3 regions of the Aliivibrio sp. 1S128 genome follow, and region 1 is predicted to be linked to each of the others. Evidence: riboswitches for the same ligand, from Rfam matches in the RefSeq annotation. Region 1 holds a riboswitch; each other region holds the start of a gene.
The links. A riboswitch is a leader RNA that binds a small molecule or an ion and turns the genes downstream of it on or off. The one in region 1 is predicted to bind thiamine pyrophosphate.
Positions count from the first base shown of each region.

Region 2: linked by a shared signal. The riboswitch ahead of thiC (phosphomethylpyrimidine synthase ThiC) and the one ahead of thiB (thiamine ABC transporter substrate binding subunit) in region 1 are both predicted to bind thiamine pyrophosphate.
Region 3: linked by a shared signal. The riboswitch ahead of thiD (bifunctional hydroxymethylpyrimidine kinase/phosphomethylpyrimidine kinase) and the one ahead of thiB (thiamine ABC transporter substrate binding subunit) in region 1 are both predicted to bind thiamine pyrophosphate.

Region 1 covers NZ_MAJV01000179.1:93,423-97,712, forward strand. Annotated here, with positions in the region: gene thiP (thiamine/thiamine pyrophosphate ABC transporter permease ThiP) at 1-903, opposite strand, end outside; gene thiB (thiamine ABC transporter substrate binding subunit) at 948-1,964, opposite strand; TPP riboswitch at 2,017-2,130, opposite strand; gene A6E03_RS19490 (flavin prenyltransferase UbiX) at 2,170-2,799, opposite strand; gene mpl (UDP-N-acetylmuramate:L-alanyl-gamma-D-glutamyl-meso-diaminopimelate ligase) at 2,800-4,152, opposite strand.
Region 2 covers NZ_MAJV01000002.1:3,003-7,292, forward strand. Annotated here, with positions in the region: gene A6E03_RS00885 (hypothetical protein) at 31-225, shown strand; fluoride riboswitch at 333-399, shown strand; gene A6E03_RS00890 (voltage-gated chloride channel family protein) at 527-1,906, shown strand; TPP riboswitch at 2,095-2,208, shown strand; gene thiC (phosphomethylpyrimidine synthase ThiC) at 2,395-4,290, shown strand, end outside.
Region 3 covers NZ_MAJV01000025.1:397,065-401,354, forward strand. Annotated here, with positions in the region: gene A6E03_RS06045 (YcjX family protein) at 1-492, shown strand, start outside; gene A6E03_RS06050 (YcjF family protein) at 489-1,526, shown strand; TPP riboswitch at 1,590-1,687, shown strand; gene thiD (bifunctional hydroxymethylpyrimidine kinase/phosphomethylpyrimidine kinase) at 1,791-2,645, shown strand; gene A6E03_RS06060 (ABC transporter ATP-binding protein) at 2,645-3,418, shown strand; gene A6E03_RS06065 (ABC transporter permease) at 3,474-4,229, shown strand; gene A6E03_RS06070 (ABC transporter substrate-binding protein) at 4,257-4,290, shown strand, end outside.

The DNA.
Region 1 (4,290 bases):
TAATAAGAATAAAATAAGAAATACAATCCAAACTCTATCCCATAGTCGCTCTTTGGTTGAATCTTGATATAGCACTGCTTGATGTATAGACGCCGAATCAACAGCTACCGATGTTGAAAAACGTTGGATAATTAAAGAAAGTACGCCGCATAATAGCATCTGCCACAAAGCTAAAATTGCACCTGATTGTAAATCAAAATCAAATTTAATTGCTTGATAAATCGCGAGTTCAATTGTCGTTGACTTAGGCCCCCCCCCTAACGCCATGACCGTAGCAAAACTGGTAAAGCACAACATAAAAACCAAACCAGCAACATGAGGAAGTTGCTGTTTAACTCTAGGCCAAGCAACCAATCTATACTTATTCCAACCAGCTAATCCTAAATGAGCCGATAATTGGTGCTGCTCAGTAGGAATTGAATCTAAGGTTTGTAAAAAAAGTCGTGTCGCAAAGGGAAAATTAAAAAAAACATGCGCCAGTAAAATGCCATTTAAACCATAAATAGAAAAAGGAAGTGAATAACCAAAAGACGCCAATAGATCAGCAAGGAGACCGCTATTCCCATAGATAGACAATAAACCAAACACACCAACCAACACTGGTAAAACAAGCGTTGTAGCACAGAGTTTTAGCAACAAGCCTCGACCTAAAAATTGTCGACGTGATAATGCATATGCGGTCGGAATCGCAAGGCTAATACTAAGTAAAGTGGATAGAAATGCTTGGTATAAACTAAATTTCGTAATATAGCGGTAATAAGGATCAAACCAAATTAGACTTAAATCCAAGCTTGGTGATTCAAAAAACAAAGCACTGATCGCTCCACCAACAAAGCCAACGATAACAATTGCAATGAAATATCCCAAAACAGGGACAGAGTTATAAGAAGAGGTAATTTTCATAGTTGCCAAAAGAAAGGAGCACAATAGTGCCCCTTATTTCAATATTAGAATGTCAGGGCGTGTTGCCACTCACGGATCCATGATTTACGTTGTTGCGAAATCACTTGTGAATTAAATGACAGTGCTTTACTTGGTACTGTTAAGCTATCAAACCCCTTAGGTAAAGCGACATCCGTCACAGGATACATCCAGTTACCTGTTGGCATCGCTGATTGAAACTTATCACTTAAAACAAATTCAAGGAACTCATCCGCTAGTTTATTATTTTGAGAGCTTTTTACTTTCGCCGCCACTTCTACTTGAGTGTAGTGACCTTCAGAAAAATTAGCCGCTGCAAATCTATCGTCTTTTTCAGCAACCAAATGATACGCTGGAGAAGAGGTATAAGATAAAACTAAATCAGATTCGCCTTCTAAAAACATATTGTAAGCTTCAGACCAACCTTTAGTTACGGTAACCGTTTTCTTAGCCAGTTGTTTCCATGCTTGCGGCGCATCATCACCATAGACTGATTTCATCCACAGCAATAAACCTTGACCTGGTGTTGACGTTCTTGGGTCTTGATAAATGACTTTTAAATCATCACGAGTTTCAACTAACTCTTTTAAACTTTTTGGTGGATTTTTTACTTTTTCTTTATTGTAAACAAAGGCAAAGTAACCAAAGTCATAAGGAACAAAGGTAGTATCGTTCCAGCCACCCGGTAAAGTGACAGAATCGGTATTAACTTGGTGCTGAGCTAATAACCCTGTCGCCTTCGCTTCTGCCATTAAGTTATTATCTAAACCTAACACGACATCTGCTTTTGCATTTTTTCCTTCTAAACGAAGTCGATTCAAAATAGAAACACCATCATCAAGTGCAACCAATTTTAAATCACAACCACATTGCGCTTCAAAAGCCGCTTCAATGGTTGGTCCTGGGCCCCAATCAGCGGCAAAAGAATCATAGGTATAAACAGTTAGGGTATCTGCAGCAGAAACAGAAAAAGAAGATGCCGCGACGATAGCTAACGCTGTCGGCAATAATTTAAATGGAGAGGAAATAGAAAGAGTGTTCATTATGTGCGCTTACATCCTTTTGAGCGGCACAGAATTAAGTTGATATTCTCAAGGAGGATGTCATCTCAATCCCTACGCCAGCATTATCTGATTCAGGTAGTACGGGTTTAAGCCAGTATTCTCCAATACTCACTAATCTCAGCTAGTCGCTCCCCGATGAGAGGCCATATTGTATGTGTGAATGATTTAATGAGCCAGAGGTTTATTAAACCTTCTGACGCTGATCATATCCCCAGCGAGGAACAAGCCCTTGCTCTACACCTAAATGGTCTAATATCCGGGCAACCATAAAATCAATTAAGTCTTCAATAGATTTAGGTTGATGATAAAAGCCTGGCGCTGCTGGCATAATCGTTGTGCCCATTTGAGATAGCTTCAACATATTCTCTAAATGCAACGTTGAAAATGGGGTTTCTCGGACAACAAGAATTAATTGTCCACGTTCCTTTAATACGACATCAGCAGCGCGTTCAATAAGATTATCTGAAATACCGTGAGCAATAGAGGCAACACTACCTGCAGAGCACGGGCACACAATCATTTGTTTTGGTGCCGCTGAACCTGAAGCGACAGGAGAGAACCAATCTTCTTTGCCGCACACTGTTAAATTCTCAGCCTTACAGGCTAAGTGCTCAACCAAAGCCACTTTCATTGCATCAGGGCCACTTGGTAGCTTTAAATCATGCTCTGTTGCCATCACTACTCGAGCAGCTGACGATATTAAAAAATAAACATGATAATCAGCAGCAAGTAAGCACTCTAACAGCCTTAATCCATAAGGAGCGCCTGATGCTCCTGTCATGGCTAATGTGATCGCTTTCTTTTTGGATTTCATTTATTGGCTCAACTTATCAAGTAATTTACCGTGAATGCCTTCAAAACCACCATTGCTCATGACTAATATCTGATCGCCTGGTTGTGCTTCTGCCACAATCATATCAACAAAGCAGTCAATATCATTATGGGTATAAGCGGGCTGAGTGCATTGTTGTGCAACATCATCTACCGACCAAGTGATATTATCTGGCTGGAAAAGATAAACCGAATCGGCTGCATGCAGAGAAGCCGCCAACGTATCTTTGTGAACGCCTAATTTCATGGTGCTTGATCGAGGCTCTAGTACCGCAATAATTTTCTTATCGCCCACTTTATTACGTAAGCCACCTAGCGTTAGATCAATCGCTGTCGGATGATGTGCGAAATCATCATAAACGCTCACACCATTCACTTCACCTTTCAACTCAAGACGACGCTTAGTATTAATAAATTTACCTAACGCTTCACAAGCTAAATCGGGAGTAACACCCACATGACGAGCAGAAGCTACCACCATCAATGCATTACTGACATTATGATCGCCGACTAAATCCCAATCAACCTGACCAACTTTCTCATCTTCAAAGTAAAGTTCAAATGAACTGCCGTCTTTCTTAAGCTTATTAGCTTTCCATTGACCACCTTCACCAGTAAATTCAAGCTCACTCCAACAACCTTGAGCGAGTACTTGCTCTAGTGGCTTATCTTGTGTTGGTGCAAAAATACGTCCGGTACTTGGAACCGTTCTAATTAAATGGTGGAATTGACGCTGAATAGCAGCAAGATCATCAAAAATATCGGCATGATCAAACTCTAGGTTATTCAGCACTAAAGTTCGTGGACGGTAATGAACAAACTTTGAACGTTTATCAAAAAAAGCACTGTCATATTCATCCGCTTCAACGACAAAAAACATACTTTCGCCTAATCGAGCGGATTCTCCAAAATTACCAAGTACGCCACCAACTAAGAAACCAGGTTTGTAACCACACTCTTCAAGAACCCATGCAAGCATACTTGCTGTCGTTGTTTTACCATGCGTTCCTGCAACAGCCATAACCCAGCGATCTTGCAATAGAAACTCTTGTAACCATTGTGGCCCTGAGGTGTATTTAAGATTTTTATCTAATACATACTCGACACAAGGGTTACCACGACTCATCGCATTACCAATCACAACAAGGTCTGGAGCAGGATCTAGCTGACTTGGATTAAAGCCTTCAATAATCTCAATGCCTTGAGATTCTAATAACGTACTCATCGGGGGATATACGTTAGCATCGCATCCCGTAACTTTATGCCCAAGTTGACGAGCCAATGTTGCAGCGCCTCCCATGAAGGTGCCACAAATACCAAGAATATGAATATGCATAATAAAAAACCGTCTTATATTAAATTAAGTGAGTAACCTCGATACAGAGTTACTTCAATACTCTTAAAAAGTTCTATGTTATAGAATGAATTACAGCAAACAGTAACACAACTACTGTAAAAATAAATCAGTACCTAA
Region 2 (4,290 bases), on a different contig from region 1:
TGCTTAATTAATCGCTAAGGTTTTATAACAATGAATTACGATTTAGGTTCTGTCTATCTTGGTCAAGTTGCTGCAAAAAATATGCTGAACGAAGAAATGTATGGCAAACAGCAATCAAGAAAGAAAAAATCAAACGTAACTAAAAAACTTTGGAAAGGATTCGAAAGTGTAAATACTAAAATGGTTAATGCGGTGAGTGGTTACACTCCTGTACTTACTTGGTAAGTTATTTACAAGAGTTACTAAAAAGGCGCTTAAATAATTAAGCGCCTTTTTATTTGCCATTTATTAATGATAGGAGTAGCATTTCTTCTGTTGATTGGTATGCGTACCGTTCATCAGGTGATGGATTTCCACCTTTAACCGCTCTAATTTAGAGATAATGATTCCTACTGTAGCGTATCCTTATCAGATAACTCTGATAGTTTTTGGATAGATCCGTCTATAGTAGAGCTGTTTGTTATTTCTCTTCTCTTCTAAGATAGTCTATCCTTTTGATTAACCATATATTAAAAGATAGAAATTCATGGCACATCCTCTTAATCGAAATTTTCAAAATATTTTCCAAGTATTCCGTTGGTCTTTACTTATACTTCCGGTTGCTTTGCTCGTTGGTTCATTTAATGCCTTCTTTTTATGGTTGCTCAGCGAGGCAACTCAGACTCGAATCAATAACCCTTGGTTAATTTACCTTTTGCCTCTTGCAGGGTTAGTGATTGTTTATAGCTACCGTAACTGGGGTAAGAACTCAGCCGGTGGTAATAATTTGATTATGGATGAGATAAATCAGGCTGGTGAGGGGGTTCCAGTTCGAATGGGGCCTTTAGTTCTGATCACAACCGTTATTACTCATCTATTTGGTGGTTCTGCTGGTCGAGAAGGGACCGCTGTTCAGATTGGTGGTGCAACAACGGATTGGTTATCAAGAGTATTTAAGTTATCTGAAGATGACCGACGAATGATGCTGACTGCTGGTGTTGCTGCGGGTTTTGCTTCTATCTTTGGTACCCCATTTACTGGCGCTATCTTTGCGCTTGAAGTGTTATTTATTGGTCGAATTAAATTCAATGCAATCATTCCTGCTTTGTTAGCGGCAATTTTAGCGAATGTCGTCGCCTCTGCATGGGGTGCTCATCATACTCATTACTTAATTAGTTTTGATCAAGTCAGTACCTTGTTTGGTCATGTGGTTGATATTGATCTGGTATTGATGGCTAAGGTAATTGTTGCTGCGATTGCGTTTGGTTTTGTGGGTTATTTGTTTGGCGAATTAACCCATGGTTTTAAAGACCTATTTAATGCCACGTTAAAAAATCCATATCTCATCGTGGTTGTTGGCGGTTTAATGGTGATTGGTATCACTCAACTTATTGGTAACTACGATTATATTGGTATAGGGGTATACCCAAGTCGGGATGGCGGTGTGAGTATTACCTCCGCATTTAGTGCTGGCGGAGCAGAATGGTATAGCTGGATTTTGAAGTTATTGCTTACCGCGATAACGTTAGCTGCTGGTTATAAAGGGGGAGAAGTAACACCACTGTTTTTTGTTGGTGCAACCTTCGGTAACTTCTTAGCTTGGGTGATGGGAGCGCCAGTTGATCTGTTTGCAGCTTTAGGATTTTTAGCCGTATTTGCAGCAGCAACCAACACTCCGCTAGCGTGTACAATCATGGGGGTTGAGTTGTTTGGCGCGGATTACTTACCTTACTTTGCGTTAGCGTGTTATACCGCTTATTACTTCAGTGGTCATACTGGGATTTATTCATCTCAACGTGTAGCGGTATCTAAAACATTAGAGCATGGTCGTGATCATGATGGCTCTAATAAAATTGGGTCATATCGAGAATATAATTCATCGACGTTAAAGCACATGGCTAAAAAATTGATGAAAGGTGATAAGTAGTTTCACGTGGAACATTGCTATTACGGTAGATTGGAATCTAATTTACCGTTGTCTGTGAGTTAGAGTTGGACATGCTTTAACTCGCAAACTCCACCAACCAGCGTGAAACAATGCCTTTCTTCGTTTCAATTTCAATTTACTTTCTTTATACTCCGATAACGTTCAGTTTTTCACCAAGAAATTCTGAAAGAAACTTGTCGGAGTGCTTAGTACTTTTTTAAAGTACGAGCTGAGACCGCATTGCGGGATCCGTAGAACCTGATCAGGCTAATACCTGCGAAGGGAACAAGAGATAATCTACATCTTAGTTATGAAAAATAGCTGAATTATTTGATAGGTAATAGAATCATTATAATTTTATTATTATTGAAAGTAACATCGGCGTGAGTGATAAAAGCTTACAGATACATTTTATTTCATACTGAGAACCTCTTGCTACAACTCAAATCCGACAAGCAATTATTCTATTTTTACCAAGGAATTTTGCTATGTCGTCAAGTCGTAAACAAGCACGTTTAGATGCTAAAACTAATATCGAATCGTTATCGGTTCAACCATACCCCAACTCAAGCAAAGTCTATATTCAAGGTTCACGCTCTGATATTCGCGTGCCTATGCGTGAAATTTCTCTGGCTGATAGCTTAGTCGGTGGCAGTAAAGAAAATCCAATTCTTGAACCAAATGAACCTATCCAGGTGTATGACACGTCTGGGGTCTATACCGATCCAAATTACGACATTGATGTTTATCAAGGCTTGCCAAAATTGCGTGAGCGTTGGGTAGAGGAACGAGCTGATACAGAAATGCTAGGTGGGGTTAGTTCGGTTTACTCCCAAGAACGATTGGCTGATGACACATTAGATGAGCTTCGTTATGGCAATCTACCAACCATTCGTCGAGCGAAAAAAGGACAATGTGTTACCCAACTTTATTATGCTCGCCAAGGTATTATTACCCCAGAAATGGAATACATCGCGATCCGTGAAAACATGGGACGTCAAAAATTTGCAGATGAACAACTAAATCATCAGCATGCTGGCCACAGTTTTGGTGCCAACCTTCCAAAAGAAATTACCCCTGAATTTGTACGTAACGAAGTCGCCGAAGGGCGAGCGATTATTCCTGCCAATATCAATCATCCAGAAGCAGAACCAATGATCATTGGTCGTAATTTTTTAATTAAAGTTAATGCCAACATTGGTAATTCATCGGTCAGTTCGTCGATTGAAGAAGAAGTCGAGAAGTTGGTTTGGTCTACGCGTTGGGGCGGCGATACCGTAATGGACTTATCTACTGGTCGAAATATCCATGAAACTCGTGAATGGATTTTACGCAATAGCCCAGTACCCATTGGCACTGTTCCTATGTACCAAGCACTTGAAAAAGTAAATGGCGTGGCTGAGAACCTAAACTGGGAAGTGATGCGAGATACCTTAATTGAGCAAGCGGAGCAGGGTGTAGATTACTTTACGATTCATGCTGGATTATTACTTCGTTATGTACCAATGACGGCGAAAAGAGTCACCGGAATTGTCTCTCGCGGCGGTTCTATCATTGCAAAATGGTGTTTAGCGCATCATCAAGAAAGTTTCTTATATACGCATTTTCGTGAGATTTGTGAGATTTGTGCAAAGTACGATGTTTCTCTTTCTTTAGGGGATGGCTTACGTCCGGGTTCAATTGCGGATGCCAATGATGAAGCACAGTTTGCTGAATTGAGAACGCTCGGTGAGTTAACTAAGGTTGCTTGGGGATACGATGTTCAAGTGATTATTGAGGGGCCGGGTCATGTGCCAATGCACATGATCAAAGAGAACATGGACGAGCAACTCAAGCATTGTCATGAAGCACCGTTCTATACATTAGGCCCGTTAACGACTGATATTGCTCCTGGCTATGATCATATAACGTCGGGAATTGGTGCGGCCATGATTGGATGGTACGGCTGTGCAATGCTTTGTTATGTCACACCAAAAGAGCACTTAGGCCTACCGAATAAAGAAGACGTTAAGATTGGTTTGATCACCTATAAATTAGCCGCTCATGCAGGTGATTTAGCCAAAGGTCACCCGGGTGCTCAAATTCGAGATAACGCCTTATCAAAAGCCCGTTTTGAATTTCGTTGGGAAGACCAGTTTAATCTGTCACTTGATCCGATTACGGCTCGTGAATTTCATGATGAAACGCTGCCTCAAGAGTCGGGCAAGGTAGCTCACTTTTGTTCAATGTGCGGACCTAAATTCTGCTCAATGAAAATTTCACAAGAGGTTCGTGAGTATGCCAAAGATATTGATCAAGTTGCATTAGACCAAGCGATAAACATTAAGATGATTGACGATCCACTTGAAGGGATGCGTCAAAAATCAGCAGAGTTTAAGGCGTCC
Region 3 (4,290 bases), on a different contig from region 1:
ATGCGTCAGGCTGTCGATCAGTTGATGCGTAGTTTCCAGTATGGCAAAAGCTCAATGCTTAAACGTCTGTTTTCCCCAAAGATAGATAAAGTGTTGTTTGCTGCCACCAAAGCCGATCACGTTACGCCTGAACAACACCCCAATATGGTGTCGCTGTTGCAACAAATGATCCACCAAACATGGCAAGAAACCGCTTACGAAGGCATTAAAATGGAGTGCATGAGCATTGCCTCAATTCAAGCAACCACCGCGGGAATGATTGAGGACGACGGTGAATTATTTTCCGCAATATCAGGGGTCACCGCCAATCAAACACCGATGATGATGTTTCCGGGTGAGGTGCCTAAACGTATTCCAAGTAAAGCGTATTGGGAAACAAAACCTTTTAATTTCATGAGTTTTCAGCCGTTAGAAAGTGAGACTGACAAACCGCTACAACATATCCGTATGGATAAGGCGATGCAGTTTTTATTAGGAGACAAATTAGTATGAGTGAATTAAAAAAACAGCGCGTATTTCAATCTGAGCCTCAATTTACAGAAAATGAGCAGACTACAGAATCGCTGAATACTCAAAAACTGTTCGAAGAAACACAAACTTTTATTCCTCAAGCGATTGAAGACGAAAGTGAATTGGATGATCTTGATATTGAAACGCCATTAGTGAAAAAGAAAACCCATTGGAGTATTAAAACACTGATTGGTGGTTTCCTTGGATTAACAGTATGGCAAAGTGTTGATCATGTTATTACCGCAATTCAATCGGCTGATTTTCTGTCATTAGGCTGGGCTGGGTTAATTAGCCTTGCAGCAATCATGGGGGTTACTGCTATTGGTCGTGAATTATGGACATTGCGTAAACTTAAAAACCGAGCTGAAATTCAACATCAAGTAACTGAATTGGTTGAAGGCAATGGTATTGGTCAGGCAAAACCGTTCTGTGAAGCATTAGCTAAGAAAGGAGCGACGGCGAATACGGCAGAATATACGCGCTGGGAGAACAGCATTGAATCGCATCATAATAACGCTGAAGTATTTGAAATGTATGACAGCATGGTGGTGTCAGAGCAAGATAAACGAGCAAAAGCATTAATTAGTAAACACGCAGGTGAATCAGCATTGATGGTGGCATTAAGTCCATTAGCTGTGGTGGATATGTTATTAGTAGCGTGGCGTAATATTCGATTAATCGAACAAGTTTCTCAAGTTTATGGGGTAGAGCTTGGCTATTGGGGCCGCTTACGTTTGTTCAAAATGGTTTTGCAAAACATGGCGTTTGCAGGAGCAACTGAAATGGTGACGGATGTTGGTGTTGATATGCTATCTACTGGCCTTGCCGGTAAATTATCAACCAGAGCAGCACAGGGGTTAGGGATTGGTTTATTAACGGCACGTTTTGGATTAAGAACCATGAATCTAATGCGTCCATTGCCATGGCAAGTAGGTGAAGCTCCAAAGCTTTCTGATATGCGTAAAACGATAGTTGCTCAATTAGCATCCAAATTGAGTTCTCAAGATAAGAATTAACTAATACAGTTATCATTCTCATAAAAAAGCATACTATTTACAAATCGATTAGTGATAGTATGACGGCATTAGTCGGGGAGCCAATAGGCTGAGATCGCAATAGCGAACCCGTTGAACCTGATTCAGTTAGTACTGACGTAGGGAACTAATGGTCCTTTTGACACGATCTTTCAATTAGATCCGTTTCTTTTGGTGAGATCTACGTCTATACGTACTTGTTCTCACTCGACTGTTTTTCCTGACCGTTAGTTAGGGAAAATAAGTATGCCTTCATTAAACAACACTGCGCTTTTATCTACATTATCTTCTACCACACCGATTGTATTAACTATTGCTGGCTCTGACAGTGGTGGTGGTGCAGGGATCCAAGCTGACATCAAAGCAATTTCTGCAACCGGCAGTTATGCGTGCTCGGTGATTACCGCATTAACGGCTCAAAATACGCAGGGCGTGACGGGCATTTATCCAATCAGCAGTGAATTTGTTGAGCAGCAACTGGATGCTGTTTTTTCTGATTTAAATGTTATCGCCGTTAAAGTCGGCATGTTAAGTGATTCTGATATCATCCGCTCGGTTGCGAAAAAAATAAAACAATACTCTCCTCGCTATCTTGTGGTTGACCCTGTTATGGTCGCGACCAGCGGTGATCTTCTTCTAAAATCGTCTGCTATTGAAAGCCTTAAATCTGAACTGCTTCCCCTTGCCGATGTTATCACGCCAAACCTACCAGAAGCCGCAGCATTGATTAATGCGAAAGTACCCGAAAGTGAAGTAGAAATGACAGCAATGATCGATGAACTTCGTCAATTAGGTGCTAAGTCAGTATTGCTAAAAGGTGGGCATTTAGAAAAGGATGAAAACAGTACCGATTTGCTGATTTTATCTGATTCCATAGAACGTTTATCGACACCTCGAATTGAAACTCGCAATACACACGGCACGGGCTGTACATTATCGTCAGCGATTGCTTCGTATTTAGCGCAAGGTCATGAGTTACAGGCGGCAGTAACACTAGGTAAGCATTATATTACTCAAGCGATTATTCATGCGGATGAACTGAATATTGGTCAGGGACATGGGCCTGTGAATCACTTTTTTGCTTTACATACTCCAGAGTAATGGGGGTGAATAATCGCATTGGTGCCGTCATTTCTAATGGGGCGTTACAATATAAAGACAGCGAACACCCTATTATTTTCAATCTAAATATGACGATCCCTAAAGGAAAATGGACAGCCATATTAGGAAAGAGTGGTTGTGGTAAAACATCGATATTGCGTTATCTCGCCGGATTATTGACCGATAAAGTCGTGTGGTCAGGGGATGTTTCGATTGATGGCGTAAACGCATTAGAAGGCAATATCGCGTACATGGCGCAACAAGATTTATTGATGCCGTGGTTAAACGTAATAGATAATGTCTGCTTTGCCGATAAGTTTGCAACGAACTCCCGCTTTAATTCAACGAAACCGAATTCGGATAAACACAGAGCGCATGAACTTTTAGAGTTAGTTGGACTAAAAGGGCATGAGTTTACGATGCCGTCGCAATTATCGGGTGGGATGCGCCAGCGTGTCGCGTTAGCTCGAACATTAATGCAAGACAAGCCAATGGTATTAATGGATGAACCTTTTTCTGCGTTAGATGCCGTCACTCGTTATCGCCTGCAAGATCTTGCTGCTCAAGTGCTAGCAGATAAAACCGTTTTATTGATAACGCATGATCCACAAGAAGCGTTAAGACTGAGTGATGCGGTTTATATCATGCAAGGACAACCTGCTTCAGCGGTCTCCTTACCCGTTCCAAGTACGTCGGTACCTCGCAAGATTGATGCGGAGTTAGCTGCACTTCAACAACAGATAATTGATACGTTAGAGGTCGATTATGTCTAAATCACTTCTTATAAATTCGACATCAGCAACGATAGGAAAAGTAACGCCAAAACCAATGCTACAAAGCGTGAAATCCTTAATAAGAATCTTAATCAGTGCGGTGGTTATTCTTGGGTTGTGGCAATTCATCGTAATCGTTTTTGCTTTACCAAGCTTCATTTTACCGAGTCCATTGGCTGTCTTTACTAAATTAATACAACGATACGATGTGCTACTTACTCATTCATGGATAACGGCTCAAGAGATCTTGCTTGGTCTTGGCTTGGGCCTTTCTATGGGGTTGTTATTTGCGCTTCAAATGCTGTTGTTTGATCCACTTCGCCGTTGGTTATTACCAATTTTAATTGCGAGTCAAGCAATCCCCGTTTTTGCTATAGCACCTATTTTGATGTTGTGGCTAGGCTATGGCATTGCATCAAAGGTCGTGATGGCGGCATTAATTATCTTTTTCCCTGTGACTACCTGTTGTTATGACGGGCTGCGAAATACCCCTAGTGGTTACCTTGATTTAGCCCACACGATGGGTGCATCAAAATGGCAATTATTAAAATACGTTCGCTTACCTGCGGCTTTACCTGCCTTAGCATCTGGTATTCGTGTTGCTGTTGTTGTCGCGCCTATTGGTGCGGTCGTTGGTGAATGGGTAGGGTCAAGCGAAGGCCTCGGCTATTTGATGCTGCAAGCGAATGCTCGAATGATGATAGATGAAATGTTTGCTGCGTTATTTATTCTCGCGGCGTTATCCGTCAGTTTGTATTTTCTTGCGGATGTATTGATTCAAAAACTCATACCGTGGCAACACGATAAGTAAATTCATAATAAAAGGACTCATTGAATAATGAAAAATAGAGTAATTAAAGGGGCGATGGCTC